DNA from 4 places in the Halobacillus sp. BAB-2008 genome. Region 3 is predicted to be linked to each of the others. Evidence: riboswitches for the same ligand, from Rfam matches in the RefSeq annotation. Region 3 holds a riboswitch; each other region holds the start of a gene.

What was found. A riboswitch is a leader RNA that binds a small molecule or an ion and turns the genes downstream of it on or off. The one in region 3 is predicted to bind cobalamin.
Region 1: linked by a shared signal. The riboswitch ahead of D479_RS05145 (hypothetical protein) and the one ahead of D479_RS15160 (DUF4430 domain-containing protein) in region 3 are both predicted to bind cobalamin.
Region 2: linked by a shared signal. The riboswitch ahead of D479_RS03870 (ABC transporter substrate-binding protein) and the one ahead of D479_RS15160 (DUF4430 domain-containing protein) in region 3 are both predicted to bind cobalamin.
Region 4: linked by a shared signal. The riboswitch ahead of metE (5-methyltetrahydropteroyltriglutamate--homocysteine S-methyltransferase) and the one ahead of D479_RS15160 (DUF4430 domain-containing protein) in region 3 are both predicted to bind cobalamin.

The regions. Positions count from the first base shown of each region.
Region 1 is NZ_ANPF01000018.1:19,462-27,412, forward strand. It holds gene D479_RS05125 (DUF1456 family protein) at 96-614, shown strand; gene prpB (methylisocitrate lyase) at 650-1,573, opposite strand; gene D479_RS05135 (bifunctional 2-methylcitrate dehydratase/aconitate hydratase) at 1,589-3,031, opposite strand; gene mmgD (citrate synthase) at 3,096-4,211, opposite strand; gene D479_RS05145 (hypothetical protein) at 4,250-4,450, opposite strand; cobalamin riboswitch at 4,614-4,811, opposite strand; gene D479_RS05150 (SDR family oxidoreductase) at 4,977-5,627, shown strand; gene D479_RS05155 (DHHA1 domain-containing protein) at 5,767-6,948, shown strand; gene D479_RS05160 (LTA synthase family protein) at 7,194-7,951, shown strand, end outside.
Region 2 is NZ_ANPF01000013.1:27,577-35,527, reverse strand. It holds gene D479_RS03885 (cob(I)yrinic acid a,c-diamide adenosyltransferase) at 86-631, shown strand; gene D479_RS03880 (cobyrinate a,c-diamide synthase) at 625-1,986, shown strand; gene D479_RS03875 (cobyric acid synthase) at 1,983-3,458, shown strand; cobalamin riboswitch at 3,542-3,716, shown strand; gene D479_RS03870 (ABC transporter substrate-binding protein) at 3,860-4,843, shown strand; gene D479_RS03865 (iron ABC transporter permease) at 4,806-5,876, shown strand; gene D479_RS03860 (adenosylcobinamide amidohydrolase) at 5,873-7,324, shown strand; gene cbiB (adenosylcobinamide-phosphate synthase CbiB) at 7,324-7,951, shown strand, end outside.
Region 3 is NZ_ANPF01000069.1:75,645-83,595, reverse strand. It holds gene D479_RS15180 (cytochrome c biogenesis protein ResB) at 1-1,004, shown strand, start outside; partial or broken gene ccsB (c-type cytochrome biogenesis protein CcsB) at 1,017-2,211, shown strand; gene D479_RS15170 (response regulator transcription factor) at 2,290-3,006, shown strand; gene D479_RS15165 (ATP-binding protein) at 3,006-4,784, shown strand; cobalamin riboswitch at 4,834-5,011, shown strand; gene D479_RS15160 (DUF4430 domain-containing protein) at 5,159-5,560, shown strand; gene D479_RS15155 (ECF transporter S component) at 5,567-6,091, shown strand; gene sigX (RNA polymerase sigma factor SigX) at 6,192-6,728, shown strand; gene D479_RS15145 (hypothetical protein) at 6,721-7,809, shown strand; gene D479_RS15140 (helix-turn-helix domain-containing protein) at 7,891-7,951, shown strand, end outside.
Region 4 is NZ_ANPF01000013.1:85,399-93,349, reverse strand. It holds gene D479_RS04150 (PilX N-terminal domain-containing pilus assembly protein) at 1-447, opposite strand, end outside; gene D479_RS04145 (prepilin-type N-terminal cleavage/methylation domain-containing protein) at 453-875, opposite strand; gene D479_RS04140 (prepilin-type N-terminal cleavage/methylation domain-containing protein) at 872-1,303, opposite strand; gene D479_RS20625 (hypothetical protein) at 1,475-1,612, shown strand; gene D479_RS04130 (cryptochrome/photolyase family protein) at 1,696-2,727, shown strand; gene D479_RS21000 (hypothetical protein) at 2,724-3,224, shown strand; gene metE (5-methyltetrahydropteroyltriglutamate--homocysteine S-methyltransferase) at 3,271-5,571, opposite strand; cobalamin riboswitch at 5,716-5,900, opposite strand; SAM riboswitch class I at 5,954-6,057, opposite strand; gene D479_RS04120 (deoxyribodipyrimidine photo-lyase) at 6,227-7,720, shown strand; gene D479_RS04115 (Fe(3+) dicitrate ABC transporter substrate-binding protein) at 7,863-7,951, shown strand, end outside.

The DNA of each region.
Region 1 (7,951 bases), on a different contig from region 3:
TATGGATAATGGGATACTTGTGTTAAAATAGTCCTTTAACAGGCCGGTCGTCTTTTGCTGCAAAAGAATCCGCGACACTACATGGAGGTTATGATATGGATAATAATGATATATTGATACGGCTGCGATATGCCCTCGATATCCGCGACATGGACATGGTTGAAATATTCAAGCTCGGCGGTGTAGAGCTGACGAAAGAGGACGTGCGTAAAGTTCTCACCAAGCCGGAGGAAGAGTATGAGGAATACGATGATGAAGCGTACGAGGACGAGATGCATATCAAGTGTACGAACAGCATGTTGGAGTCCTTCCTGAACGGGTTGATTACATTTGAAAGGGGCCCTCAGCTTTCTAAGGATGGCACCCCTGTCAAACCGGACCGTTCCATCAAGAACTATTCCAGCGTCAATAACGTCATGCTGAAGAAAGTGAAAATAGCATTGAAACTCACCAACGAAGATGTGATCGACATCATCGGACTTGCCGGTGTGACGATAACAAAAGGCGAATTGAGTGCGCTGCTTAGAAAAGAAGGGCATAAAAACTACAAACCATGCGGCGATAAGTATGCGAGGAATTTCCTGAAAGGCCTTGCGATCAAGCATCGCGGCTGATGAAAAGCCCCGGGAGAGGCATCCCGGGGCTTTTTTTATGATTTTGATTCCCTTCCGATTTCAGGGAGGATGGTTTTGGCTACTTTCTTGTCCAGTGCTTCATAATCATAATAGTTGATCGTTTCGTATAACTCTTCACGGGACTGCATGTCGGACAATTTGTGCTTTTGTGTGTCTTGGGTCAGGATTTCCGTGAAAATCCGTTCGTAGGCTTTAGCAGCGACGCGAAGGGAGGTGACAGGATAAATCACCATGTTCATTCCGAATGCCTCGAAGTCTTCCCCGGTGAAATACGGGGTTTTCCCGAATTCCGTCATGTTGGCCAGAAGAGGGGCGTGAATGGCATCGGACGCCTTTTTGAAATCTTCCTCGCTTGTCAAAGCCTCTGGAAAAACAGCATCTGCGCCCGCTTTTACATAATCATTCGCACGTTCGACCGCCGCATCCATTCCTTCCACTGACTTAGCATCTGTTCTGGCGACGACCAGGAGGGTAGGAGCCGTTTCTTTAATCGTGCGGATTTTCTGCATCATCTCTTCTGTATCGACAAGTGTTTTTCCGTTTAAGTGGCCGCACTTCTTCGGGAGCTGCTGATCCTCGATTTGAACGGCAGCAACTCCTGCCTCTACCATTTCCATCGCTGCGCGGGCGACGGTGATGGTCCCGCCGTATCCGGTGTCGATATCGACAAGTAAGGGAAGGTCGGAGGCACGGATCAACTCTTGTGCCTTTGCTGCCATTTCGTTGGAGTAAATCATGCCGAGGTCGGGCAGTGCACGGCTGGCAGTATAGGCGGCACCTGATAAGTAAAGGGCCTTGAACCCGACGTCTTTGGCTATTTTGGCAGACATGCCGTCATGGGCACCGGGAATCCTGAGCAGTTCCTGTTCTTCCATCAATCGCTTGAACGCTGCTGCTCGTTCCGGCTGGGTCGATGTAGGTTCCACTATCCATGTCATGATACGTTCTCCTCCTTATATACGGAATAATTCCATGAATTGAGGCACGGATGTATCGACTAATTGGTCGTAATCCTCACATCGATTCATAATCCGGTTCACCTGACGGAATGGGAAGCGTGTCTTCAAATTGTCCTGGAACTTGTTCAAAAGAAGCGGGATTCCCTCATCCCGGCGTCTGCGGTGGCCAAGGGGGTATTCAATTGCCACTTGTTCAGTGCAGGAACCGTCTGTAAAGAATACCTGAACAGCATTGGCGATCGAACGTTTATCCGGATCGAGGTAATCGCGGCTGTATTCCTCGCACTCCACCGTTGTCATCAACCCTCTTAGTCGGTCGATATCCGGATTCCGGGCCGTGTCATCTTCATAGTGGTCGGCGTTCAGGGTGCCGTAAATCAATCCGACAGCTGTGATGTACTGCAGGCAGTGATCGCGATCCGCAGGGTTGTGCAGCGGTCCTTTCTTATCAATGATCCGAATCGCCGATTCATGGGTTGTGATGGTAATCCTGGCAATGTCGGAAAGTCTGTCTTTTACTTCCGTGTGGAGCTGGACGGCGGCTTCCGCAGCCGTCTGGGCATGAAACTCGGCTGGGTATGCGATTTTAAACAGGATATTCTCCATGACATAGGAACCGAGCGGGCGGGCCAGTGTCAGCTTTTTCCCGCTGAACAGGACATCCTGAAAGCCCCACCCTGGCGCAGATAGTGCTGTGGGATATCCCATTTCTCCTTTTCTCGTCATTAAAGCCAGACGGACACCCCTGCTTGTCGCATCACCGGCAGCCCAGGATTTCCGTGATCCGGTGTTTGGCGCGTGGCGGTATGTGCGGAGACTGGAATTATCGACCCATGCCTGCGAGACGGCATCGGTGACTTCTTCCTTCGTCCCGCCGAGCATCGCTGTAACAACGGCGGCTGTTGCGACTTTTACGTAAAGGACGTGGTCCAAACCTTCTCTGTTCAGGCTGTTCTCAAGTGCAAGGACACCTTGAATTTCGTGGGCCTTCACCATGTTCACGAGCACGTCCTTCATGTGGAGCGGAGCTTCCCCTGCGGCCAGTCGCCTCCTGCTGATATAGTCGGCGATGGCCAGGATTCCTCCCAGGTTGTCGGAGGGATGCCCCCACTCGGCAGCGAGCCACGTGTCATTGTAGTCGAGCCAACGAATCATACAGCTGATATTGAAGGCGGCATGAACAGGATCCAATTCATAGGAAGTCCCCGGGACACGCGAGCCGTCAGGAACGATAGTACCAGGAACGATGGGACCGAGGTGTTTCGTGCATTCCGGGTATCGAAGGGCGAGAAACCCGCAGCCAAGCGAATCCATCAGGACGTACTGGGCTGTCTGCAACGCTTCCTCGCTGGTAACTTCTTCGTGAACCGCATAAGCAGCGATTTCCTCCAATAATGGATCGGTTTCCTTGAGGGTATTCATTTTCACTTCTTCCATTTCATCTCCACCTTTACAAAGAATATGTACCATACAGCCGGGCAGGCAGCCCGGCTTTCTTCCTTTATGGATGCAGATCCCGCGGGCCGGAATAAAGGACACGGGGACGGAACAACTTGTTGTTGGCGTATTGTTCTGTGACATGGGCACAGAGGCCGAGGGTTCTTGCAGCAAAGAAGATCGGCGTGTACAAAGCGATTGGAACAGAAAGAAGGTAATAGACAGGAGCAGCGTAGTAATCCAGATTCGGATATAGATTTTTTTCTTCTTTCATGACGGCTTCTCCTGCTTCGCACATGTCAAACAGGTCTTCACGTTTTTTTTCTTTTGCGAGTTCCCGAAGAGCTTCTTTCATGAGGGAAGCCCGTGGGTCCATGCGATTCCTATACACTCGATGACCGAATCCCATCACCTTTTCTTTCTTCTGGAGCTTTTCATAGAGCAGGTGACGGAATCCGTCGGTCGTCTTGCCTTCAAGCAGCATATGCATGACCGCTTCATTCGCACCGCCGTGAAGATTCCCTTTTAAGGAGGCGACGGCACCGGTCAAGGCACCATACAGGTCGGCATTCGTCGATGCGATGACCCGGGCGGTGAAGGTCGAGTTCGGCATTTCGTGCTCGCTGTAGAGCAACAGGGAAAGGTCGAAGAACTTCACCTCCTGCTCCGATGGTATCGTACCGGTGATCATGTATAAGAAATTCGCGCTGTAAGAGAGTTCCTCCGTGGGCTCGATGACCGGTTCCTGCTGCAGGATGTGGTAACTGTTAGCGACGATGTTCGGAATTTTAGCCAATAAACGCAGCGCTGTCGTACGCATGACCTCCGGTGAGCGGTCTTCCAGCCTTTCATCGTGACCGGCAAGGGCGGAAACACCTGTGCGCAGCGCATCCATCGGGTGTGTAGAGGACGGAAGCTTTTCGAAAAGCGTAAAAAAACCTTGCGGCAGGGAATATTCCTTTATTAAATTAGCTTCGATATTTGATCGTTCTGCACCTGCAGGGAGACTGCCGTGAAGCAGAAGATGAATCAAGTCTGTATAGGTCTTACAGCCGGCAAGCTCAATCAGTTCATAGCCGCGGATGACAATTTCCTCTTTCTCTGTATCCAGGTAGGAAAGCTGCGTCTCAGCAGCAATCACACCATCAAGACCAGGTCGATAGATCATTTGATCAGGCATAGACATCCTCCTTATAGTAACCGCTTACAAAAATAAGATCAGGACAGCGAATGCTTACCGAAAAGTTCTTCGCGGACAAGGGCGTATGCTTTTTCTAAACGAATTCGTTCCTCCGAGTCACGGCATTCCTTCTGCCATTGTTCGAACGTCTCCTCCAGTGTACTTGGAAGAGAGGCGTAGAACTGATTCATAATAGATGCTTTAAAAAGGTCGATATAGCTGTCTATCGGATCATTCATAGAGACACCTCTATTTCATTCGGAAATAAAGCCAATAAAAAAACAACTTCCCCAAGAAGTTGTCAAGCTGCGTTCTTCCTAGGAAAAGCAAATAAGATCCGCAGCCATGCGTATCCATCCTTCTCCTGAAACGGCACTTCACACCCCCTATCCTCGTAGGTACATGATGCTCGCTGAAACGGGCAGGTCTCCTGGCTTATGATCATCGCTCCCTGAACCCTTCCCATTCCCACCTGATGGCGGGGACAGTGGTCCTTCAGTTCGCTCCCAATTACAGTTGCGGGACAGCACCGGCTTTTCACCGGTTTCCCTTTTAAGCAGGCAGCATTTGTGCGCCTGCACCCGAATCAAAACGTATTCAGTTGTCACAGTTCAATATATCAAACAATCCAGAAATAAACAATATTTTCCTTTCTTCCCCGTGGTAGGAACAGCTGGGATGTTTGCTTTTTATAAAAAAAGGTTACATATCTTACAGGTGAACAAACTATACCATGTATGTTTTCCATAGAAAGGATGAGTGAGAGTGAAAGTTCTTGTAGTAGGTGCAAATGGTCAAGTCGGTAAACATCTGGTTGAGAAAATCCAGGACAGCGAAAAAGTAGAAGCCGTCGCTATGATCCGCAAAGAGGAGCAGGCGTCCTACTTCAAAGATTTAGGAGCCGAAACGGTCCTTATTGACTTGGAAGACGACACGGAAACCATTGCAAAAGCGTTTAAAGGAGTGGACGCTGTCGTATTTACAGCGGGATCCGGTCCGAATACCGGCCCTGATAAAACAGTAATGATCGACCTTGACGGTGCGGTGAAGACGATCGAAGCATCGAAGCAGGCAGGTGTGAAGCGCTACGTCATGATCAGTTCTTTCGATACGACGCGGGAAGCGATTCAGGAAGCACCGGCTTCTTTCGCTCCTTATGTCATTGCGAAGCACTATGCAGATGACTGGCTGCGACGAACGGATCTGGATTACACGATCATCCACCCGGGAATGTTGACGAACGATGCGGGTACGGGTGAAGTGGAAGCGGCAGAGAAAGTCGAACGCGGGGAAATTTCCCGTGAAGACGTGGCGAGCGTCATTCTTGCGACATTGGAAAATGAGGCGACAATCGGTAAGGAATTCCAAGTGGTCGGGGGAAATACGACCGTCCGCGATGCTGTAGGATCTTTATAATTATCAGGAAGACTCTCGAAGGCTCTGCTGGAAACAGCGGAGTCTTCTTTATTGTTTCGTCGATTTCCCGGGAAATATGTGGCGGCACCATGTGAAAAAATGCTACGATTCCCGTAGGATATACATAGGAGGAAAGTATATGACACGGAAATTATATTATGAAGATGCTTATTTGACAGCATTTGATACAACCATTGCCCGTACCGGGCAGGATGATAACGGATTTTTCGTCATACTTGAAGAAACAGCCTTTTATCCAACCGGCGGCGGTCAGCCGAGTGATCGAGGAGCTTTGAACGGAGCACCGGTTTCAGGTGTGGAAGAAGTGGACGGCGATATCCGTCATTATTTGGAGGAGCCGATGGTCGTCGGAGGTACCGTCCATGGGGAAATTGACTGGGCCAGACGCTTTGACCATATGCAGCAGCATTGCGGGCAGCATATCCTTTCTGCAGTCATGGAAGATCGTTTTCAGTGGCAGACGACCAGCTTCCATCTGGGTGAGGAAACGGTGACGATCGATTTGGATACTTCTGAGCTTCTGGAAGAAACGCTTGCAGAAGCGGAAGCAGAGGTCAACCGCTTGATCCTGAAAAATATTAAGGTGGAAACAGCATGGATGACGGCGGAAGAGGCGGGGAAGCATCCTTTGCGTAAGAAACTCGCCGTCACGGAAAATGTCCGTCTCGTCATGATTCCGGGCGTTGATTATAATGGCTGCGGCGGAACACATCCGCAGGCGACCGGGGAAGTAAGGGCTGTTAAGCTTCTGGGCTGGACTAAGAATAAGGGTCAGGTGCGCCTGGAATTTGTCTGCGGAGAACGCCTGCTTGGACAGTTCGGAAAGAAACACCGGCTGTTGACGGAGTTGAAGCAGCTCGTTGCCCGTCCCGAGGAGGCGCTGCCGGAGGAAATCGTTGAGCTGAATGAAAAAAGCAAAGAGAAGGATAAGTACATCTTGGATTTGGAGAGTAAGCTGATCGGCTATGAAGCGAAGGAGCTTGTGGAACAAGGAGAGCAGAAACAGTTTCTCTCTGCAGTATATCAGGACCGTTCTATTAAGCAGCTCCAGGCTTTAGGGCAGGCTGTGTTGAACGAAACGACGGATGCCTGTGTCCTGCTCGTCAGTGAACAGGAAGATGCCCTCCAGTTTGTACTTGCCTGTGGCAGCGGACTGGACAGAAATATGAATGACGTGGCGAAACAAGTGTTGCCGCATATCGAGGGAAAAGGCGGAGGAAAACCGCATTTTGTCCAGGGTGGCGGCAAGAAACGAATCAAAGCGGATGCATTTGTGGAGCTGGTAAAGAATATAGTTTAAAAAGAGTCCCCCTGAACTCCAGGAAGCGCCTGTCGCTTTCTGGAGTTTTTTATCATCTTACGGTAACTGTTGTGTAATAGTGGTGTAATAGTATTAAGAACATATAACAGTTCCATTATTGTTGCGTTTTTTTATTGTAAATGTGGTATTATCAATCTTGTTCTCCTACGCATGCTTAATTTTAATTGGTATCAGCTATTGATGAAACATAAATAAATTAGATCACTATTTACGGAGGTTGTATCATGTTTTCTAAATTTAAAACAAAGATGGAAAACCCCGAATTCAAGAAGAAATTCATGATTTATGCTGCTGTCATTGCAATTTTCTGGGCGAAGATGTATTACGTTCAGGGCAGTGTCTTCACGTTGAATATTGAAAATGCCAATGAAGCGGCTATTCTTGCGTTCAACCCACTGAGCAGTATTTTCCTACTATTCGGTGTCGGTATTCTTCTTGGCGGCCGTAAGGGAATGCTGGGGATGTATATATTCGGGTCCTTACTATTGTATGTAAACGTCCTATTTTATAGAGAATACAACGACTTTTTAACGATTCCGATGTTAGGTCAGGCGGCAAACCTTGCCGGTCTTGGCGGAAGTATCACCGATATCATGTCAGCCACAGACATTTTCCTGTTCCTTGATGTCTTCGTCGCTGCATTTCTATTGTTCTTCTTAAGAAAAAATCGTTTGCAGAGTTTCATGCCGAAACGAAAGGAAGGTTTGATCCTTGCGATGATCGCTGTTCCTTTGTTTGTCGTGAACCTCGGCTGGGCACAGACTGAGCGTACGGAATTGCTGCAGCGGGCATTCGACCGGAACATGCTTGTTAAGTACCTTGGTGTCCTGAACTTCCACGCGTATGACCTTGTTCTACAGGGACAGACAGAGGCGAAGCGTTCTTTCGCTGACAGTAATGAACTTGCGCCTGTCTTGAATTATCTAAATGAGAAAAAGACGGAGCCTAGTGAAGAAATGAAGGGAATTGCAGAAGGGAAGAA
Region 2 (7,951 bases), on a different contig from region 3:
GCCTGCTTTTTTTAATGTCGTTCCTTTGCTATGATCATAGAGATTCTGTGTGATTATTCAGAAAAAATAAAAAGGAGTGAATGACATGGCAAGAGCAAAACGGAAAGGATTGACTCTGGTTTACACCGGAGATGGAAAAGGAAAGACAACAGCTGCCGTCGGACTGACGGTGAGAGCGGTCGGGCAGGGAATGAACGTAAAAATCCTCCAATTCATCAAATCGAAGAAACGGAGCTATGGAGAAATGAAGGCGCTTGAGAAGCTGGGTGTGGAAATGGTGCAGCTCGGAGAGGGGTTCACCTGGCTGAAAACTCCGGATGTACATAGGGAAGCGTTGAAGTCCGGGTGGGCGGAAGCGAAACAAACCGTCATGTCCGGCGAGTATGACGTGGTCGTCCTTGATGAAATAAACAATGCCCTGGCGATCGACACATTCCCGGTCGATGATGTACTGCCATTGGAGGAAGTGCAGGAGCTGATCCGCCATAAACCGGAGCACGTTCATCTTGTCCTTACAGGGAGAAGTGCCAAGGAGGAAATTAAGGAGCTGGCCGATCTTGTTTCCAATGTGCACGTCGAGAAGCATTACTACGATGAAGGAGTGCCGGCGGTGCGCGGCATTGAATATTGATGAGAAAACGCTTGGTGATAGCCGGCGCAGCCAGCGGTGCCGGTAAAACGACGATTACACTCGGGTTAATGGCGGCATGGAAGCAGCAGGGATGGAACGTACAGGGATTCAAGTGCGGACCGGATTATATCGATCCCAGTCTTCATAAAGCGGTAACGGGGCGGCCGGCGCGGAACCTGGATAGTTGGATGCTTCCGGATGACGTGTTGGCGGAAGTGTTTCAAAAAGGAAGTGACACGGCAGATATCTCGATTGTCGAAGGAGTCATGGGACTGTACGACGGTAAGTACGCGACATCCAATCAAGGGTCGACCGCGGAAATCAGTCAGAAAATTGATGCACCTATCATTCTTGTCGTTGACTGCAGTAAGATGGCAAGAAGCGCCGCAGCCATCGTGAAAGGATACCAGTTATTTGATGACACGACGGACATTGCCGGTGTCATTGCAAGTAAAGTCGGAAGCGAAGGGCACTATTGGATTATCAAAGAAGCGGTAGAGCAGGCGTGTGGCATCCCGGTGTGCGGGTATCTGCCTCGAATGGAAGATTTAGAGATGCCGGAACGACACCTTGGGTTGATCCCAGCCATTGAAAGGGGAGAGCTGGATGACCTTTTTAACAAGATGGGAAGAGCCGTCATGGAAACCGTAGATATGGAGCGACTGCTGCAGATAAGTGAGAATAAGCCTTGGATGGAGGTTCCCCCTTCGCCGTTATTTCAACAGCAGGCTTCTTCTTCTCTTAAGATAGCGATTGCGGAGGATAAGGCGTTCAACTTCTATTACCCGGAAAATCTCGAACTTTTGGAGGCGCGCGGTGTAGAAGTGCTTCGTTTTTCTCCGTTAGCTGGAGAGAAAATTCCTAAAGTGGCGGACGGCGTTTATCTGGGCGGCGGCTTTCCTGAACTTTATGCCGAACGACTCTCGGAACAGAAAGACATGAGAAAAGCGTTCCTGGCTCGCGTCGAAGAAGGGCTTCCTGTCCTAGCGGAATGTGGAGGATTCATGTTTTTAACAAAGGCCATCAACGGACATCCCATGGTTGGGGCTATTTCCGGGGACATGCATATGCAGGAAAAGCTGGCTGCTGTCGGATACAGGGAAATCCATGGAGGACCCGGGAATTTTCTTCTTCCTGAAGGGGAAACCGCAAGAGGTCACGAGTTCCACTATTCTGTATATCGCCCGGATGAGGAGCATACGCCGGCCTACTTCGTTAAAGGAACATTCGGAGAAGGGACAGAAGGAGTCATTCATAAGAATATTGTCGCCGGGTACACGCATATACACTTTGCATCGAACCCATCCGTTGTGGATGCTTTCCTGAATAAATGCAGGGAGGTTCGCAATTCATGAAGGCCGTACCAATTATGATCCAGGGCACACACTCAGATGCGGGGAAAAGTATGATGGTTACGGCTTTGTGCAGGATTTTTGCACGAAAAGGATATGCTGTCGCCCCGTTCAAGTCGCAGAATATGGCGCTCAACTCCTATATCACTATAGATGGCAGAGAAATCGGACGCGCGCAGGGGGTGCAGGCGGAAGCTGCCGGTGTCGAGGCAGAGACGATGATGAACCCTGTATTGATCAAGCCGACGAAGGATGATGAATCCCAAATTGTCGTCCATGGGAAGCCGCTCCGGAATATGAAAGCATCCGAGTACCGGAAGGAATATTACGAGACTGCCAAACAGGTAATACGAGAAGCTTATCAATCTTTAGCCGGTCGTTTTGACAGAATCGTAATCGAAGGTGCCGGAAGCCCGGCAGAAGTGAATTTAAACGACCGTGAACTTGTCAATATGAGTATCGCAAGAATGGCGGATGCTCCAGTCATCCTTGTAGGGGATATCGACAGAGGAGGCGTATTTGCAAGCCTTGTCGGAACCCTGCAGCTGCTTGATCCGATTGATAGAAAGAGAGTGTGCGGTGTAATCATCAATAAATTCCGCGGAGATGTGTCTCTGCTTCAGCCCGGTTTGGATTGGTTTGAAGCGTATGCAGGTATCCCGGTTCTGGGTGTCGTTCCGTTCCTGGAAGATGCTGCGATGGATGCGGAAGATTCCTTGAGTCTCCATCAATACAGCCGTTTCCCCGACGATGCCAAGGATTTGGATATCGCTGTCATTCATCTTCCGCGCATTTCTAATTTTACAGACATCGATCCGTTTCGGTTTGAAACGGACTGCCACGTACGGCTTGTTCAGAAGCCGGAAGAATTGGGAAAACCCGATTTGATCATTCTTCCCGGAACGAAAAATACGCTGGAAGACTGTCAGTTCATGAAGGAGCTGGGGTTGGACCGCGCTGTCAGAAGGCTTCACCTTCAAGGAACCATCATCTTCGGGATTTGCGGCGGCTATCAAATGATGGGGGAGAAGATCCATGATCCTCAAAAAGTAGAATCTGAAGCCATCGAAGTGGAAGGGATCGGGATTTTTCCACTAAAGACGACAATGCTTACAGAGAAAAGGACGGTTCGCTCAAGCATGAAGGTTCATTTCTCGGGAGAAGAGCTGGATATTCAAGGCTATGAAGTCCATATGGGACAGACAGAGAGGACGGGGGATGTCGATTCCTTCCTTGATGGTTCCGTAAGCGATGGAGCATATGGGACGTATTTTCACGGTGTGTTCCATAACGACAAGTTCCGCCACCTGTTTCTCAACCAGCTTAGGAAACGAAAAGGATTGCAGGAGGCGGAAGCGCACGTGTTGTATGAACAACTCCGGTTGGAAGCTTATGATCGTTTAGCAGCGCACGTCACAGGTTTTTTAGACGTAGATAGACTGGAAGACATAATGGAGCAGTACCAGCGTAGATAGGAGCAGAAGCAGGGCCCCTATGAAGGATATGACAAGATTTACTTTTTTCCGACGGGATTCTATAATAGAATCATCACAAAAATTCGAATATTCCGCGATCAGGTCCTACATGCTGTAGGTGAAAAGGGAAATCGGTGTAAATCCGATGCGGTCCCGCCACTGTAACGTTGAGGAAAGCTGCGTGCCACTGTTTGTACGGGAAGGGCAGCTTGACGATGAAACGGAGCCAGGAGACCTGCCTGACGTGTTCGAGAAGAGACTTTCGGGTTAAAGGTCTGCTTCGAACGAGCGTGATGTGTGCGTTTATTTATCAGCGTGTATCATTCCGCCTCCTTCGACGACCGCCTTTTTCTTAGAGAATGGCGTTTTTTTGTGAGCAAAAATAGGGAGGGGAATGATACATGAAAAGAACACACTGGTTCATGCCGTTTGTTATCGGTATGCTTCTGATGTTTGCTGTCGGGTGCAGTGACGATTCCAATGAAACGGAGCAGGGCGCAGATGCTGGTGCGGAGGAAACGACCGATCAGCAGGGAAATTCTGCCGACTTCCCGGTCACGGTCACAGACGGAAGCGGAGAGGAAGTTACGATCCAAGAGGAGCCGGAGACGATCGTATCGTTAATACCCAGCAACACAGAAATTACATTTGCGCTCGGTCAGGGCGATAAGTTGATTGGTGTCGATACATACAGCAATTATCCGGAGGAAGCAAATGATATAGAAAAAATTGGAGCTCAGGAAATGGATGTGGAGAAGATTTTATCTTTAGATCCGGATCTTGCGCTGGTGACAGATTTCCACCAGGAGAATAATCGCGATATTCTAGATAAATTCGAAGAATCCGGTATCGACGTTGTTGTTGTCGACAGTGCGGAGTCTTTTGATGCTGTATATGACCATATCGAACTGCTTGGTGATGTGGAAGGGGCATCCGAAGAAGCGGATGAGCTTGTAGGCGACATGCAGTCCAGCTTGGAGAAGATCAAAGAGAAGGCAGAAGCTGTCGAGGAAAAGAAACGGGTTTGGGTGGAGGTCGCTCCTAGTCCTGATATTTATACAACCGGTACAGGAACCTTCATGAATGAGATGCTGGAGGCGATCCATGCCGAAAATACGGCTGCCGACCAGGAAGGTTGGGTGAAGATGACGGAAGAGGAAGCCGTCCAGAAGAATCCTGATGTCATCATCACCACTTACGGCTACTATGTCGATAATCCTGAGGAGCAGGTGCTTGACCGAGCGGGATGGGCGGAAGTTCCTGCCGTGAAGCAGGAACAGGTCTTCGATGTGAATAACGATACGGTGACGCGTCCGGGACCGCGTTTGATCGATGGAGTAGAGACGCTTGGAAAGCTCATTTATCCAGAAGTATTTACTGAATAAGATCGGGTGGATGTACATCTTGTTGGGAGGGTTCGTACTTGGTGCGACCCTTCTTGGCGTTTTAAACAGCAGTGTCGATTTCCCGATCCCGGTTGTCCTCGATCTTCTGCTTAATAAAACGCTCGGGATTACTTTGCGGGAAGAGACAGTCGAGAAATCCACCGAACTGATCATTTGGGAAATACGGTTTCCACGGGTACTGCTGGCGCTTCTCGTAGGTGCTTCCCTTTCCATTGCAGGTGCTGCTTTCCAAGGATTGTTGAGGAACCCGCTGGCTGATCCGTACACAATCGGCGTTTCGTCCGGTTCCGCCCTCGGTGCTGTATGCGTGCTGTATTTCCAAATTACGATTTCGTTTCTAGGCGAATTCACGCTGCCGGTTGTAGCGATTATCTCCGGATTCATCACGATGCTTATCGTCTTCGGGGTGACCCACCTGGCCAATCGAACGCTTGCGATCGAGACGATCATTCTGGCTGGTATTATCGTTAGTTCTTTCATCAGTGCGGTCATTTCCTTAATCATTGCCTTGAGTTCAAGAGAAGATATGCGGCAGATTCTTTATTGGCTGATGGGGAATGTCGGGATGCGGGGATGGAGTCATGTCCAATTGCTTCTTCCGTTTTTCGTCGTTGGGGTCCTGCTTCTCCTGTTCAAAACGCGCGAATTAAATGCGATGGCGCTTGGTGAGGAGTCTGCCGAACACTTGGGAGTGCACGTGAATCGAGGGAAAGTGATGGTCATCGTCGGCGCATCGCTGTTGACAGGGGCTGCCGTCGCCGTATCCGGACAAATAGGATTCGTCGGACTGGTCATCCCTCATTTCATCCGAATGCTTGTTGGGCCCAACCACCGCCATGTCCTGCCGTTATCCACGCTTGCCGGCGGTGGTTACCTGATTCTCGCCGATTTATTTGCACGGACGATTGTGGCACCGGAAGAATTGCCGATTGGTGTCATCACCGCCCTGATCGGCGCACCGATCTTTGCTTTACTTATGATCAGAGAGCGATTCAGGAGGAACGAATCATGATAATGATGAAAGGTGTATCAGGAGGATATCAAGGCAAACGGATTGTCCATGATATTGATTTGTCGATTGAAACCGGCCGGTTCTTTACATTGCTTGGTCCGAATGGAAGCGGAAAGACGACCCTGCTTAAATTAATTACAGGGATACTGCCGGCAGCGACGGGAACTATTCAACTGTTCGGCAGGTCTCTGCATACGTTTTCTCCCCGGGAAAAGGCAAGAATGATGGCTGTGCTCTCCCAGGAATCGTATGTGGAATTCGACTTTACGGTCAGAGAAATCGTTACGCTTGGAAGATATCCTCATCAACGAGGGTGGTTAAAGCACACGACGAAAGAAGATCTTCGTATCGTGGATGCTGTAATGGAAGAGACGGATGTCCGCCGCTATGAGAATCAACCGTTCCGTACCTTGAGCGGTGGAGAGAAACAGCGGGTTCTGCTCGCAAAGGCATTGGCGCAGCAGCCGAAGATCCTTTTCCTGGATGAGCCGACAAACCATTTAGATATCAAGCATACAGTCGTCATGCTGGAACATTTGAAGAAGCATCAACGGGATCATGATCTGACGATTGTGGCAATCCTCCACGACCTGAATACGGCCGCGTTGTTCGCAGATGATGTCGGGTTACTGCAGCAAGGGAAACTTGTCGCAACAGGGGATCTGTCCTTGCTGCAGCAGGAGGATTTATTGCAGGAAGTGTACGATGTTCCTGTCCATCATCATTATCACCCGGAAATACCGAAGTCACAAATCGTGGTAACACCCAATCAGGAGACGGGTACGATCCCGGATTATCAAATCATTCAAAATGCGGAATGGATACATCTCCAATTTACCCGGCCGCTTCGGACGATGGCAAACAGCGTCATTGGCGGTGGTATCGGCTGGTCTACGGACTTTTGTAATTTTCATGTAGATTTATCCTACGACTGCCGGGAACCGGAAACGGATGTCATCAGCTGGATGAAAACAAGAGGCGTCGATCCCGCTCAAACAATTGGAATGATGACCGCTGTCCATCTGCAGGACTATGTCATCTGTAAAGAAAACGTTCAGGGTATCGGTGTAATGGCTGTTGTGACGGCAGGAGTCGGTAATGCGGTCGATATTTCTAGAAGAAGAGAACTGTGTGCAATCCAGCCGGGGACGATCAACATTATGGTTTTTGTTGATGCTCATTTGACAGACGGTGCCCTCGTCAATGCCGTTCAATCCGTGACAGAAGCTAAGGTGAAAGCGTTGGCAGACCGGTCTGTCCTGGATCCAGTGACGGGATCGACAGCGACCGGTACATCCACAGATAGTACCGTCGTCGCCTCCACACAGGTAGGGGCACTGACTCCCTATGCCGGCTCAGGGACGGCCGTCGGGCAGGCAATCGGTACAATTGTCTACCGCGGTGTAAGGGAGTCCCTCGATAAATATGAGAAAAGGGGATCCCGTTGATGGACTGGCTTTATCACTACTATATTCTGCTTTTTGCAATAGGACTGGATTTATGGATTGGTGACCCTAAGTGGATTCCCCATCCGGTAATCGGAATCGGAAAGCTTATCGGTCGGCTTGAAGGTAAGTGGAACAATGGTGAACGTCTTAGGGAGAAGGGTGTAATGCTAGTTATCGTCATCGTAGGAGGGGCTGCAAGTATCAGCTTTGTGTTGATTACTCTGGCGGAAGCGGTCCATCCGGTTCTGGCTTTTCTGGTGGAAGGGTATATTGTATCTTCCACTATTGCCATCAAAGGGCTTCAGAAGGCCGCTTATGAGGTGCTGGTGCCTTTAAGCGCCGGGAATATCGAAGCCGCCAGGGAAAAGCTCAGCTGGATCGTAGGCAGGGATACGGAAGCTCTGAATGAAAACGAAGTGACGCGTGGTACCGTGGAAACTGTTGCCGAAAATACGGTCGATGCAGTCATTGCCCCAGTTCTTTGGGCACTGATCGGCGGCGGACCGCTTGCGTTCGCCTATCGTGCAGCAAATACATTGGACTCGATGGTCGGCTATAAGAATGATCGCTACCTTAATTTCGGCTGGGCATCCGCCAGGTTTGATGACATCGTCAATTGGCTGCCTG
Region 3 (7,951 bases):
AGAACCGCTTTGCCAGATGGGGGCCTTATGTCAACCACATCGGCTTAATCGTTTTCTTGCTGGGAGCGCTTTTACGCTTCGTACCTGCTTTGTATGTCGATGATTTCATATGGGTACGGGAAGGGGAAACGGCACTGATCAACGGGACGGATGGTCAGTTTTACATTAAAAATGAAGCGTTTACCTTGGAAACTTATGATAAAGATAATCCGGAAGATGCCAGGTTTAAAGAAGCGCTGGAGAATCAGGAAGGTGCCATTCCAAAGACCTTCCGGACAGATGCTGTCATCTATGAGCGGACGAATCAGGGTGTTACCGGTGCGGAACCGGAGCTGAAAGAGTTGAAAGAAGGCGCCGCTACGATGAACAATCCGCTGAAATTCGATGATTATGCACTTTATCAGGCAAGTTATCAACTGGATGAGTTTAAAGAGATGAGCTTTAAGATTCATGATAAAGACGATGACGAAACCAATTACGGGGAGTTCACTGTGGATTTGACAGCACCTGCTTCGGAATACAAAGTTGGAGATTATCGTGTGGAGATTGCCAACTACTTCCCGGATTATGAGATGGAGAACGGGGAGCCGGTATCCGCCTCTAAATATCCACGAAACCCTGCTTTTGTCTTTCATGTTTATCCTCCCGGCGAGACGGAACCGGAGACGAGTTTCCTCGGGATCGGTGCAAACATTGACGCCGGAGGGGACAATCAGTATAAACTTGGTCTTACAGCTTTCGATGTTCGGGACGTCACCGGATTAACGGTAAAGAAAGACCACACGCTTTGGCTCATTGCCCTCGGAGGTGCCATCTTCATGATTGGTGTCATCCAGGGTATGTATTGGAACCACCGCCGCATTTGGCTGCAACCGCGTGAAGACGGGGTATGGGTTTCCGGACATACAAACAAAAACTGGTACGCTTTGAGAATGGAGATCGATAAAGCCATCGAAGGGACCAACATAGAATCACCGAAAGACCAATATGAAATGAAATCATAGATAGTCAGGAGGATGGATATGGGGGACTTGACGACGATTAGCGGCAATTTGCTGTATGCAGCTTTTTTTATCTATTTGATCGCAACTTTTTTCTTTGCAGGAACGATAAGAGACAAGAAGAAAGGGCGGAGTAAACTAGCGGGGAATATTGGTATCACCCTCGCAGTAATCGGTTTTCTGACTCAGGTCGGGTATTTCATTACACGATGGATGGTAAGCGGACATGCACCGGTAAGTAACTTGTTCGAGTACACCACCTTCTTCGGGATGATGCTTCGTCTTTGCGTTTATTGTTTTATATTTCATCTATCGGTTGGATCTGCTGGGATTGTTCGCACTGCCGATCGCGCTGCTTCTGATTGCGTTCGCCAGTATGTTTCCTACGGAGATATCACCGCTGGTTCCTTCCCTTCAGTCACATTGGTTATACATCCATGTGACGACGGCTTCGCTTGGACAGGGGATTTTATCCGTCAGCTTTGTTGCCGGTTTAATATTTCTTATAAGGCAGGTCGATCAATCAAGGCGGTCGAAACATACCACATGGCTGGAATTTGTTATTTATATTATCGCAACCACCATCGCTTTTATTGTCCTTTCCTCTACCTTCAATGCTATAGGGCACGAAACGACGTTTGAAGCCCCGGTTGAGGGTCAGGTGAAGGAAATTGTCTACTACATGCCGGCGATCGCTGGTCCTTCCGGTGGAGAAAAAGTATCCGGTGACAATTTCGGGCCGCTCTTTGAAGTACCGGAGTGGATGCGAGGAGAAGACGCTGCGAAGAAATTAAATACGTTTATCTGGGCAGTTCTCGGAGGTCTTGTTGTGTATTGGGCGGCACGGATCATTCTGAGAAAACGGATTGCAGCAAGTATTCAGCCTTTGTTAAACAAGGTGAATCCTGAGGTCGTGGACGAAGTTTCCTACCGGGCCGTAGCGATTGGATTTCCGGTTTTCACACTCGGGGCGCTTATTTTCGCCATGATTTGGGCACAGCAGGCGTGGGATCGCTTTTGGGGCTGGGATCCAAAAGAAGTGTGGGCCTTGATCACCTTCTTCTTTTATGCAGCCTATCTGCATCTTCGCTTGTCACGGGGATGGCAGGGAATGAAATCCGCTTGGCTTGCTGTCGGAGGATTTGGTATTATTATGTTTAATCTCATTGCTGTGAATTTAATTATATCCGGTTTACATTCGTATGCGTAAACGAGAAGCCCGGCAGGGGGACGAAATGTCCCGCCTGCCCTTTGTCTAACTTAGAATATACAGTCGGAGGTAGGTAACATGGAACAAGAAGCAAGAATACTGGTCGTTGATGATGAAGAGCGTATCCGTCGGTTGATCCGCATGTATTTGGAAAGAGAGCACTACGAGATCGATGAAGCAGAGGATGGAGAAGAAGCTCTGCAAAAAGCGCTGAACAATGATTATGACGTCATTTTACTCGATTTAATGCTGCCCGGAAAAGACGGGATAGATGTATGTCGGGAATTAAGAGAGAAAAAAGCTACTCCAGTAATCATGCTTACCGCAAAAGGTGAAGAAGCCAACCGGGTTCAAGGATTCGAGGTCGGTACAGACGATTATATAGTCAAGCCGTTCAGTCCGAGGGAAGTAGTTTTGCGTGTGAAGGCATTGTTGCGGAGAGCATCCTCGACCAAATTCCTGGAAACAGATACGCAGGCGAGAAATGTATTGGTGTTTCCGCATATGACTATCGACAATGATGCCCACCGGGTGACTGCGGAAGGGGAGGAAGTTTCCCTGACTCCGAAAGAGTACGAGCTGTTGCATTTTATGGCGCAGTCACCAGACAAGGTTTTCGACCGCGAGCAGTTGTTGAAGGAAGTATGGCAATATGAATTTTTTGGTGACTTAAGAACGGTGGATACCCATGTCAAACGCCTGAGGGAGAAGCTGAGTAAAGTCTCTCAGGAAGCTGCAGGGATGATTGTGACTGTTTGGGGAATCGGATATAAGTTCGAGGTCAGCGGAGACTGATGTTCTGGCGGAGTGTTGTCGGGAAACTCTGGTTCACCATCCTCCTGCTTGTATGCTTCGTCCTTTTTATCCTTACCATTCTGCTGCTTGAGTTCTTCCAAAACTATCACATACTCGAAGCGGAAAGCGATCTGCTTCAGACAGCCGACAAGATCTCTCAAGTTGTCGACCGCTATGAATCTGATGAAGACCTTCTGCTTTCATCGACTATTTTAGTTAAAGATCCAGCGAGCAGCGCAGTCATTGTCTGGGGACCCGGCGACAGTCTTTTCGCTGAAAGTGAATCCGAAGCGATGCCGCAGCTTGATGATGCGTGGTTTCGGAAGGACCCTGAACTTCGGGCCGTTATGGAAAACGGTAAAGACGTCAAAAAGATTGCAGATATGCAGGAGCATGCCTCCGGTGTGATGGTAGTTGGAACACCTCTTGAGAATAGCTCTGGAGCGGTCTTTGTCTATCAATCGCTCGACACCGTAGAAGAGACCTCGGAGCAAACGACGAAAATCATATTTCTTGGAGCAGGGATCGCGATTATTTTAACTACAATTTTTGCCTTTTTCCTGTCTACGAGAATAACAGCTCCACTTATTAAAATGAGAAAGGGAGCTATGGAACTCGCTAAGGGAGAGTTTCATACGAAAATCCCAATCCGAACGCATGATGAAATCGGCGAGCTTGCCATGGCTTTTAATCGGATGGGAAGAGAGTTGAAATTTCATATTAATGCTTTGAATCAAGAGAAAGAACAACTCTCAGGGATCCTGCGTTCCATGGCGGACGGTGTCATAACCATCAATCGTCAAGGAGATGTGCTCATAACGAACCCTCCAGCCCAGCAGTATTTGAAAGCCGCTGATTTCGAACGGGATCCGTCCCGGGATAAGGAAGAGGAGCTTCGTCTGCCGGAGCCTTTAAAAGAGCTCTTTCAAAGTGTTATAACAGAGGAACATGAATCCATGGTGGAAGTATCCGTACAAGGTCGCTCATGGGTGATCATTATGACCCCTCTCTATGACAGGGAAAAGGTTCGTGGCGCCGTCGCGGTTCTGCGTGATATGACGGAAGAACGGAGACTAAATAAGCTTCGTAAAGATTTTATAGCCAATGTTTCGCACGAACTACGCACTCCAATTTCTATGCTTCAGGGATACAGCGAGGCAATTGTGGATGATATTGCAGAAACTAAAGAAGACAAAAACGAGCTGGCTCAGATCATTCATGATGAATCCCTCAGGATCGGCAGATTGGTCAACGAGCTGCTGGATTTGGCCCGTATGGAAGCGGGGCATATTCAGCTCGCTCATGATACGATCGAAATGGGACCGTATATGCAGAAGATTATCCGGAAGTTCAGTGGTCTGGCAGGTGATAAACAGGTGAACCTTACGCTTGATCTTGCTCCTGAACTCGGCAGGCTTACCTTTGATCCGGATCGTATTGAACAAGTGTTCACGAACTTGATTGATAATGCCATCCGCCACACAGAAGAAGGCGGAGAAGTAAATGTGACGGTCGTTCCAGACGGGAATGACTGGGTCGCTTCGGTAAACGACAGCGGTATGGGCATTGCTGAAGAAGACCTGCCATTTGTATTTGAACGCTTCTATAAGGCGGACAAATCCAGGAAGCGAAAAACGAAGGATTATAAGAAAGGAACCGGTCTCGGTCTCGCCATTGCAAAGAACATCGTCGAGGGGCACGACGGGGAGATCAGCGTCCACAGCAGGCTTGGGGAAGGGACGACCTTTACCTTCCGCATCCCTTTCATTCATGGGTAATCCCCTTATTGCCAATTGTGACGGTTTCGTGTACGCTTAAAAAGGAACTGTATAAAATGAGAATTCAGGTGTCTGAAAGACTTAAAATGGGAATCCGGTAAGGAAACCGGAACTGTCCTCGCAACTGTGAGTGCCGACGAAAAGGTGGATCCACTGTGGATAACGGGAAGGAGCCTTGGAAGGATGACGCACGAGTCAGTAGACCTGCCTGATCTCGCGTTTCAATACTTCGAGGATTGAGTATTTGAGGCAACCGATCGGTGAATGGCGGCCAGTCCCGCTTCTATTGGTTCGTCTTAGAGCTTGTCCCAACAGGGGCAGGCTCTTATTTGTGGCTACTCAAAACCCTCAAAAAGACAGAAGGGGAGAAAAAAATGTTACAGAAATGGTATCGCCTGATGATGGCGGCCTTCCTTGCCGTCGGTGTTTTGGCAGGATGCGGCGCGCAGGAAGATGAAGAAAAGAGTGCAGAAACGACCGAACAGCAGGAACAGGAAATTACCGTAGAGGTGGAGCTTTCACAAGATAATGGTGCCGAAGAAATTGCTTCTGAATCAATTACTGCCGAAGAAGGTGCGAATCTGATGGAGGTGATGGAGGACAATTTCAAAGTGGAACAGTCCGGAGGATTCATCAACTCCATTGAAGGTGTTGGAGGCGATGAAAAGAAAGCATGGATGTACACCGTCAATGGAGAAGAAGGTCAAGTCGGCGCAGAAGATTATGAATTGAAAGATGGAGATCAGGTTACCTTCGATTATCATGCGTGGGAATGACCAACTATGAACACATATAAACTGACGTTGATTGCCATGCTGTCAGCATTAGCTGTTGCGGGCCGAATGGCTCTTGCCAATATTCCTAATGTCCAGCCTGTAACGGCGATTATTATCATCGCCGGATTTTGGCTGGGTCCAGTTGGAGGTGTACTGGTTGCTTTCGTAACGACACTGACTTCCAACCTCCTCCTCGGCATGGGTATGTGGACCGTATGGCAGATAACAGCCTGGGGTTTAATCGGTGTCGGAGCAGGTATCTTAGGTAAGATTCTTCCTAAGCTTCCGGTATGGTTGTTATCTGTATATGGTTTTTTGAGTGGTATCTTCTATGGCTTTGTCCTGTCTCTCACGATGCATGTCGCAGGACAGCCCTTCTGGGCCTATTATCTGGCAGGGATTCCTATGGACATCAATCATGCGGTTTCAAACACTGTTTTTCTGATTGTTATGGCTCCTGTATTAGGACGGTTGTTCAGACGTTACCCATTAACAAACCATAGATTGGACCCAGCAGGAAAGCTGCCCTAGAACAGGGTAGCTTTTTCTTTTTTTTTCGTATTAGTATAGGTAGTGTAACGATCTCCTATTTGTTACGACTATATACATAGGTGATTCAGGGGGTACTGTTTTGAAATCGTTCTTTGATGAACTGTATAAGCAACATCACCGGGATTTATTTCAATTTCTTATCTATATGGTCAAGGACCGTGCTGTTGCAGAAGATCTCGTGCAGGAAGTGTACATACGTGTCATAAAATCCTATCATTCCTTTCGAAAGCAAAGCTCAGAAAAGACGTGGCTGCTTTCCATTGCCCGTCACGTGGCCATCGACTATTTTCGGAAGCAGAAGAGAAAAAGGGATCGTATTATAGAAACATTTGATTGGACGAAGAATAAGGAGAGCTTACGCGATGGTCTCCCTCTGCCTGAGGAAGTGGCTGTAATGAACGAAGAGGTGAAGGAAATGTACAGAGCTTTGGATAAGTGTTCTTTTAATCAGAGGAGTGTGCTCATACTCCGCTATTTGCAGGGAATGTCCATTCAGGAAACAGCAGAGGCTCTTTCTTTCAGTGAAAGCAAAGTGAAAACGACGCAGCATCGTGGTATGAAAGCCTTGAGAACCCATATAGAAAAAGCGAGGGAAGGAGGAGGAGACATTGAGTAAGAAAAAAATATCAGACCAGGATGTGAAGCAGTGGCTTTCTCAGTTACCTTCTTTGGAAGACAAAAGGGAGCAGGGGGAGGTGTACCGCGCTGTTGAAAGAAGGATAAATCGTGGTGTGAGGAAGAAGCGGCACCGGATTGTTCCTCTATTATCTATTCTTACCGTTCTCTCTCTCCTTGCAGTCTCTCTCCCGTTTGTTCAGGAAATCCTGCAGCCCCTTCCTGAACAAGGGGCGCAGCAAACAGACACGAGGGAAGGGGAATTTGTCCCATTACCACCCGTTTTGGAAGGAGCTGGATTGGATATGCCGACACATACACTGTCACTGGTTGCAGATACCCGCAAATCCGGGATGAGGGTGCAGGCCTTCCCGGACAGGAATGGAGAGTTCGTCATTCCAATCACACTCGCTTCCGAAGAAACGAGAGTGGACCCAGACACTTTCGGACTTTCTCCGCGTACCGTTCCTGAAGTGGATTACGAGATAGATGAAGAGATTGGGAAAGCGAGAGCGGTATTTCCTGAGAACTATCAAGTCAGTGGGAGTTCATGGGCTAGGTCTGTCGTGGAAAGTGTGAGGTGGGAATTATCCGGATATGCCTCAGATTCCGTTGACGTGAAGACTTCTGACGGGAAACAGGTTGCCATCGGTAATTATGGTATGACCGATAAACTGCCTGTAGTTTCAGAAGAAACGTATTATTTTCTTATTTATCACTATGATGCTTCCACAAAATCGCTGCTCACTCCCGTACAAGCAGATGATGATGCAGACTTTTCGGATCTCCTTACAGAGATGGGAAAGAATGCTCCTTTTCCACAGCTTGAGTCTCCAATTCCAGATCATGTTCGTTTGTCCGTCGTTAAGGAAGATAAAGAGCGTTTGTATCTTGATGTAGATCACCATGCCTTCAAGGATGAAAGGGAAAGAAGGGAAATGGTGGATGCTTTGCTTGCAACGGCATTTTCGGCCGGTTATCGGGAAGTGAAGTTCAGCGGCCTGGAACGAGAGAAAGGTGCCTACGATTTTCGTCACCCTATACCTACTCCTGAGGTTATTAATCTTCTCGCTCCGAATTGATGGTCAATAGTCAAAGCCCTGCAGATAGTGGACAGCGATGAATCATGTTAAAATGGAAATATCAAAAAGGGGAAGATGGGAATGGACAAAGAACAGTTGATAGCAATCATCTCCGATAAGATAAAACTGATACGTGTGGAAC
Region 4 (7,951 bases), on a different contig from region 3:
CTGCCATTGGATGTGAACCGACTGGGTGACTGTCCTCGTCCGCGCCCCAATCCTCCCTGTCGATGTGATTTGGTAACTTCCAGGGTTATTTTCCTGGTCCCTGGTTATCGTGACTTCCGCTTCCGGCTGTTTCCCAAAAGCAGGTGTGAACGATTGAATGTCGACGGTCCCCAGCATCTTCTTTTCTAATACTTCGTAGAAAGAACGTTCGTCATCAGCGTCAGCGTACGATAAATCGACGGCTTCCTCCATATCTTGCAGCCGCTGGACCGCTCCTGCTTCCGCGATGTAATAAACAGACTGCTGGTCCCGCTCCGTCGAGCTGATCTTGGTGTTGCCTGCAACAAGGCCGAGCAGACTCAAACCAAGGATCGAAAGGATCATCAGAACCATCAGGACAAACACGAAGATCATTCCTTGTTCATTGGTAAATCGTTTTCCATTCATAATGGTTACTCCCTTATATACAGAGCGGTTGTCAAAGAGGTCGTTTTCCCTTGTCCGTTGGATGTGCTCTCGATCGTGATACGGATCTGGTCTCCGTTTTTCTCCAGTTTGAAAGAGTCGATGTTCTGTGCCAGGAGGGAATCATCCTGTAACATTTCGGAACCGTTCAGTTCAAAAGTGGACGAATCCGTCTTCAAGCGCTCGTCCGTTATGCTTACCTCGTTGGTTTTACGAACCGCCTTGGTAATGGCATTCATCGCATAGCGTACATCTGCTTCATGATCGATCTGTTTTGTCTGCACCTCATATTGATGTTGGCTTGTGAAGAAGATGTTACTGATCAAGAGGAGGAGGATGCCTGCCAGACTCAAGGCTGCAAGCAGTTCTACAAGCGTGACACCGTCTTCTTTCCGAAAAAAGGACTTCATGCCTCTGTCTCCCATCGGTAGATCGTCTCCATCTGCGCTTCCAAATCCTGCTTGTCGGAATTCTGGAACACCTTCACGATTATGGTGGACAGCCCGCCATCCGGTTTCGTCAAAGTCAGCTCTATGTAATAACCGTCAGCGGCTTCTTCCATTTGAAGTGTCTTTTCTGTTTCCGCCATGCGCTTCATGGGGGCGAGCGCCGTTTCTACCTGTTGGAAAGGAATAGATGTACTTAAGTGATAAACATCTTCCATCTTCTTCTGTGCTATATAAGTCGCATCTAGCATGTTTGATGATACGGAAGAGGACCGTTGAGATTGGGTGAACAAAGGGAAAGCAACAATTAATACGATGAATAGGATGGTCATAGAGACGACGATTTCAAGAAGGGTGACACCACGTTCTGATTGGAGTGCTTTCCACTTCATTTACCCGGCCTCCTTTTTGATTAGACTTTTAAGAGTATAGTACCATATTTTTGTTTGGGTGAGTGGTTTTAATCTGTTTCATTGGATCTTTAGATTCAGGTATATAGTCTTTGTTCTGCATGTATAATATCGAGAACAGCAGCGGAGATTAACAGGAGGAGGTGATGAGCGGTGTCGGAGGAACACAAATCTGTAACAAGCTCCGGAACGGACATCGAGAAAGTCAAACGTCTTAATGCGGAATCCGGGCGGTCCTACAATGAAGTGAAACAGCTGCTTGCAGAGCGGATGCAGTCGGAAAAAGAGTGAAATCCCTGTCGTTGTGACGGGGTTTTTTTATGGGAGGATTCACAACGTACCTTTTGTGGTACTTATCTTTCAGAGGTGATGAGATGAAGACGAGGTGGATTTTCGGAAATCAGCTGTGTCATCAGCTGCCTTTATTGAACGAAGCGGACAAGCAAAACGACGTCATTCTGATGGTTGAAGCGAAATCGCGTTCCCTTTGGCAGTCCTACCACAAACAGAAGCTCGTCCTGATCTTCTCCGGCATGCGCCACTTCGCAGAAGAGTTGGAGGAAAAAGGCTTCACCGTCGATTACCGCAAAGCGGAATCTTTTACGGAAGCTTGGGAAAGCCACCAGGAGCGCTACCACCCGGATGAAGTACACGTAACAACCGTAACCGATCACAGGATGAAGCGGGCGCTGAAGAAATGGGAAAACAATCTAAACGGCGAGGTAGCGGTTCATTACCATTCCGAGAAGCCGCTGTTCCTGCTCTCAGAAGAGGAAGCAGTCGACCGGCTGAAAGGGGAAGGGCCGTGGAAGCAGGACGCTTTCTATAGAAGGTTAAGAAAAGAAAGAGACATATTGATGGAAGATGGGAATCCTGTCGGCGGCAGGTGGTCGTTTGACCAGGATAATCGGAAGCCTGCAGATGAAGATACGGATTTTGTAAAACCAAGGACCTTTCGTCCGGATGACATCACGAAACAGGTGATAAAGGAAGTGGAACGGGATTTTGGTGATAACCCCGGGAATCTCGATGCATTTCCATGGCCGATGACGCGTAAGGAGGCGTTGAAGAAGCTGAATCAATTCATCGATGAGCGGCTCCCGACATTCGGAACGTATCAGGATGCCATGCTGGTGGATGATCCGTTCATGTCCCATTCACTGCTTTCTTCTTCTATTAATATAGGGTTTCTGAATCCTGAGGAAGTAATTGAAAAGGCAGAAGCTGCCTATGCTGCAGGGGAAGCACCGCTGAACGCCGTGGAGGGCTTCATCCGACAGATACTAGGATGGCGGGAATATATGCGTGCTGTGTACGTAAAGAAAATGCCCGGCTACGCTTCTGTAAACGAACTCGGTCACGAGGCTGAACTACCGGCATTTTTTATACAGGAAAGCCGAAAATGAAATGCATGGAACAAGCGATCCGTCCTGTGATCGATGTAGGTTACGGCCATCATATCCAACGGTTGATGATCATCGGGAATTTCTCCAATTTGTTCGGTATCTCTCCGCAGGCGGTATCGGATTGGTTCAATGAAATGTATGTCGATGCCTATGACTGGGTTGTCCTTCCGAATGTGCTCGGCATGGCTCTTTATGCTGATGGAGGATTGCTGTCGACGAAGCCGTATGTCTCTTCAGGGTCTTACATTAAGAAAATGAGTAATTACTGTAAGCATTGCGAGTTTAACGTCAAGCATCAAACAGAAGATGATGCCTGTCCGTTCAACGCGATGTATTGGGACTTCCTGGACAGGCATGCCGATAAGCTGCAGGATAATCCAAGAATGAAATTGATCTACAGTCAATGGCAGAAGCGGGAGGAAGAGAAGAAAAAAGAAATCAAGAAGAAAGCAGCGTCCCTTAAGCAGCAGCTGACGAAAGGGACACTTGAGGCATAACCAAACGGCACACCGATGGAAGGTGTGCCGTTTGGTTTCTTCTATATTATTGGTGAATGGTTGTCTTTTGCTGCTCGCGTATGTTTTGAGCAGCTTGCTGCATGTGATGAAGGGAAGCAAGTGTTTCCTTGATCCCGCGTGTCTTTAATCCGCAGTCGGGATTGATCCAGAACTGGCGTGGATCGAGCACTTTCAGAGCACGACGGATGCTTTGTTCCATTTCTTCCACACTTGGAATCCGCGGGCTGTGAATGTCGTAAACGCCGAGTCCGATACCTTTATCGTATGCGAACGTTTCGAAAGCTTCAATCAGTTCCCCATGGCTGCGGGCAGTTTCAATGGAAATGACGTCCGCATCCAGTTTGTCAATCGTGGCAATGATTCTGCCGAATTCCGAATAACACATGTGCGTATGGATTTGCGTTTCATCTGCCGCTGCAGCGGTCGCAAGTAAAAAGGCGCGGACAGATTGATCAAGGTACGTCGCTTGTTTATTGGATTTCAGCGGCAGCCCTTCACGTAGTGCCGGCTCGTCTACTTGAATCATTCCAATGCCTGCGTCTTCTAAAGCACGGATTTCCTTTTGGAGAGCAAGAGCAATTTGTTCCGTAACCTCTGCAAAAGGGATATCCTCCCGCACGAATGACCAATTCAGGATGGTAATCGGCCCAGTCAGCATCCCTTTGACCGGTTTGTTGGTCAATGACTGTGCATAAGCGCTCTCTTTCACCGTCATAGGAGCTGGTAGAGATACATCTCCGAATATAATGGGAGGCTTCACACAGCGGGAGCCGTAGGACTGCACCCAGGCGTATTCCGTAAAAGCGAAACCGTTCAGCTTCTCACCGAAATATTCTACCATGTCATTCCGCTCGAATTCGCCGTGAACAAGGACGTCGAGGCCGACCTCTTCCTGGTTGGCGATCCATTCGGCCGTCCTTTCCTTTACGAATGCATCGTATGTTTCTTCGCTCCATGCACCTTTTCGGAAGTTGGCGCGGGCCTTTCTGATTTCTGTCGTCTGGGGCAGGCTGCCGATCGTCGTTGTCGGGAGCAGAGGCAGAGCGAACTTTTCCTCCTGTACCTTCTTTCGATTGGAAAATTCGGAGGCACGGGACGGATGTTTGTCTTTCCAACGTTTTACTTCCTGCTGTACGTTCTCGTTCGAGCGGCCTTCGGAATTCGCAAAGGACCTCCAGTTTCGGGAATGTTTCTCCACCTCCGGCAGGATGATTGCTTTTCCTTGATTGACGCCCTTCGTCAGAAGAACCGTTTCTTCCAGTTTCTGATCAGTGAAGGCAAGGACCTGTTTCAGGTCAGATGCCAGCTTCGTTTCCGATTCGGTCGTCACCGGCACGTGAAGCAGGCTGGTGGAAGGCTGGAGAATCAAGCGGTCTTCCGGCACGATCTTTCTGACAGCATCCGTGATCTGCCATGTGTGTTTCCAATCGTTTCGCCAGATGTTTCGGCCGTTAATCACTCCCGCCGCCAATACTTTATCGTTCGGAAAGCCGTGTTCAGCGAGCTGGGACAGGGTTTGGCCGTTATCATCCACGAAATCAAGGCCGATGCCATCTACAGGAAGTTGAATGACGGAATCATAAGCTTCCACTGCTTCAAAGTATGTTTGAAGCAAAAGCTTGATGCCGCTCACTTCTTTAGAAATGGTGTCATAAACCGATTGAACGAAGCGGAGGTCTTCTTCCGATAAGTCAGTAACAAGAATCGGCTCATCGATTTGAACCCAAGCTGCTCCTTCTGCGGCCAATTCTTGAAGCACTTGTATGTAGAGCGGTACCAGTGCCTGCAGCACTTGTTCGAACGGCTGCTTATCAAAACCCTTGGCAAGCTTCAAGTAGGTCACAGGCCCTAGCAGCACCGGTTTTCCATCAATGCCGAGCTGCTCCTTCGCCTCTTTATAATAGCGGAGCGGCCTGTTCTCCAGAAGCACCGGTTTTGTATCCTTTTCAATTTCCGGGACGATATAGTGATAGTTGGTATTAAACCATTTTGTCATGGAGGAGGCTACCGCTGATTCTGTGCCACGGGCGATGTTGAAATACGTTTCCAGTGAAGTGGGTTCCGTATCCTGAAAACGCTCGGGAATGATCCCGAACATGATGGATGTATCCAGAACGTGGTCGTAATAGCTGAAGTCACCGACCGGAATCAAATCGAGCCCTGCTTCTTTTTGTTTCTTCCAATCCTTGTGTCGGAGGGCAGTCAGTTCTTCCACAAGCTCCTGCTCTGTCGTATCTTTCTTCCAATAGCGCTCCAGAGCTTTCTTCCATTCCCGTTTCTCCCCGATACGCGGGTACCCAATTGCTGAACTTCGTGCTTGTTTCATTTCCCATTCCTCCTGCAGTTGTTTTTCAATCCAATAAAAAAATCTCTCTTACCTACAAAGAGAGACGACGGAGTGACATGGGAAGGATACGTCGAAAAAGGGTAGACGAATCCCGTTGTCAACACCTGCCTATTCCTCGTAGGACCTAGTGCGGGTTCCAGAGGCAGGTCTCCTGACTTATGATCACGGCGGGCTGCGCCTTCCCATCGACTATGATAGTGGCTGCTGCAGCTCCGCTCCCAATTACAGTGGCGGGACCGTGCCGGATTTTCACCGGTCTTCCCTTTTAAGCCGGGGGACACCCCGGCACCTGTGGAACAGATTATTCAGTTGAATAATAAAAAAGAACCTCTTGTATGAGAGGTTCTGATTGTACGGACCTCTCTTATCTTTCAGAGCATCTGCTCTGCTGGAATTAGCACCACAATCATATCGATCGGTTGCCGGGTTTCGTAGGGCCAGTCCCTCCACCACTCTGAATAAGAGATTGCTATTGGATTGATTACAAGCATACTAGCATGAGAAAAATAGGGTGTCAATCCGCTCTTCTACAATTTTTTCTAGAAAAAGGATAGAGAGGGGCGAGTATCAACGGGTGAAAAAAATCTATCAAAAAGGTAGAATGTAGGGTATTACTACTCGGGAGCTGGTTATTTTGTTGCGTGTCGTCTGGTTCAAGCGGGACCTTCGTCTCCATGATCATGCACCATTATATAATGCGGTACAGTCGGGAGACATGGTGCTTCCGCTTTACGTTGCAGAACCTTCCATCTGGCAGGGGCAGGAGCTGTCTGCCCGCCATTATCAGTTTGTGAAAGAGAGCCTCCATGATCTGCAGAAGGAGTTAAAGCAGAGAGGCGGTCGGTTATTCGTCGCTGTCGGGGAGATGGAAACAGTGCTGGAAGAGATATACGAGACATATGGCCCGTTTTCTCTTCATGCGCATGAAGAAAATGGAACACCGGTCACGTTTTCAAGGGATCAGAGAGTAAGGTCGTGGATGAAGCAAAAGGGGTTAACCATGAAAGAAGATCAACCATTCGGAGTCTTCCGTGGCTTGAACTCAAGGGACGGATTTTCTGAGCGCTGGGAACAGTTCATGAAGCATCCGGTCTTTCCTGTACCGGAAAAAATCCCGTGCGTCCCGGAAAAGGAATCCGTGTTGACGTTGAATCTGGACCAATTGGACTCGCTGTATGTCGGCGGTTCGACGCTTGATAAAGGACAGAAGGGAGGAGTGGAAGAAGCACATCGGACGTTGGACAGCTTTTTAAGGGTACGCTTCCATTCCTATTCTTATCACATATCGAAACCACTGAAATCAGCACGATCTGGAAGTCGTCTGTCTCCATATCTTGCCTGGGGAAACATATCCCTCCGCTTCGTTGTCCAGCAGACTTGGATGAAGATCAGGGCATGCAGCGATGCGGGAGAAAGAAAGCAGCTGGAGAATTTCTTGTCCCGTCTTTACTGGCACTGCCATTTCATCCAGCGTTTGGAGGATGAGCCCGAAATCGCGGAAGAGTCGATGAATCCTGCTTTTGATCAAGTGTACGAGGAATGGAATGAAGAAGCATTCCGCCGCTGGTATCAAGGAAGTACCGGATTCCCGATGATCGATGCCGCCATGCGTGCCCTTCATGAGACTGGCTGGATCAATTTTCGTTCCAGGGCGATGGTCGTTTCCTTTGCCTGTCATACATTAAGACTGGATTGGCGAAAACCAGCCCGTGCACTGGCGGGGTTGTTCCTCGATTATGAACCGGGAATCCATTACAGCCAAATGCAGATGCAGGCTGGTACAACAGGTTTCCATACCATCCGAGTCTATAATCCTGTCAAACAGGGACTCGACCACGACCCGGGCGGGGCTTTTATCCGGACTTATATTCCGGAGCTTCGCGGCATTCCTGCGTCTTTCATTCACGAGCCATGGAAGCTTCCTTCGTTTGCCTCCTTGGAATATCCGGCTCCCATGATCGATATCCAAGCAGCAACGAAGAAAGCACGGGATACCTTATGGGCTGTGAAGGAGTCGCAAACAGCTGAAGACGAGGCTGGTAAACAGCTTAGGAAACATGGATCTCGAAAGGGTGTAAGGAACAGAGAGACGGTGGATTCGGAGCAGCTTTCCTTTGATTTATTCTAAGTGGCCTTTTAAGAAAGCGGCCGCTTTTTTGTTCAAAAATTTTCCTAAGGAAGCTTTTCAACGGTGGGAATTACTGCTACAATTAACGAAGTTAATTAAGAATGATTATCATTATAGATGTTGGAAGTTGGAGGTAGTCAAAGTGAAAGCAACGAAGTTTTGGTTAGTTACTATTTTTTGTATCGCCGGTTTTGTTCTTGCTGGATGCGGCGCTGAATCCGCAAATCAGGA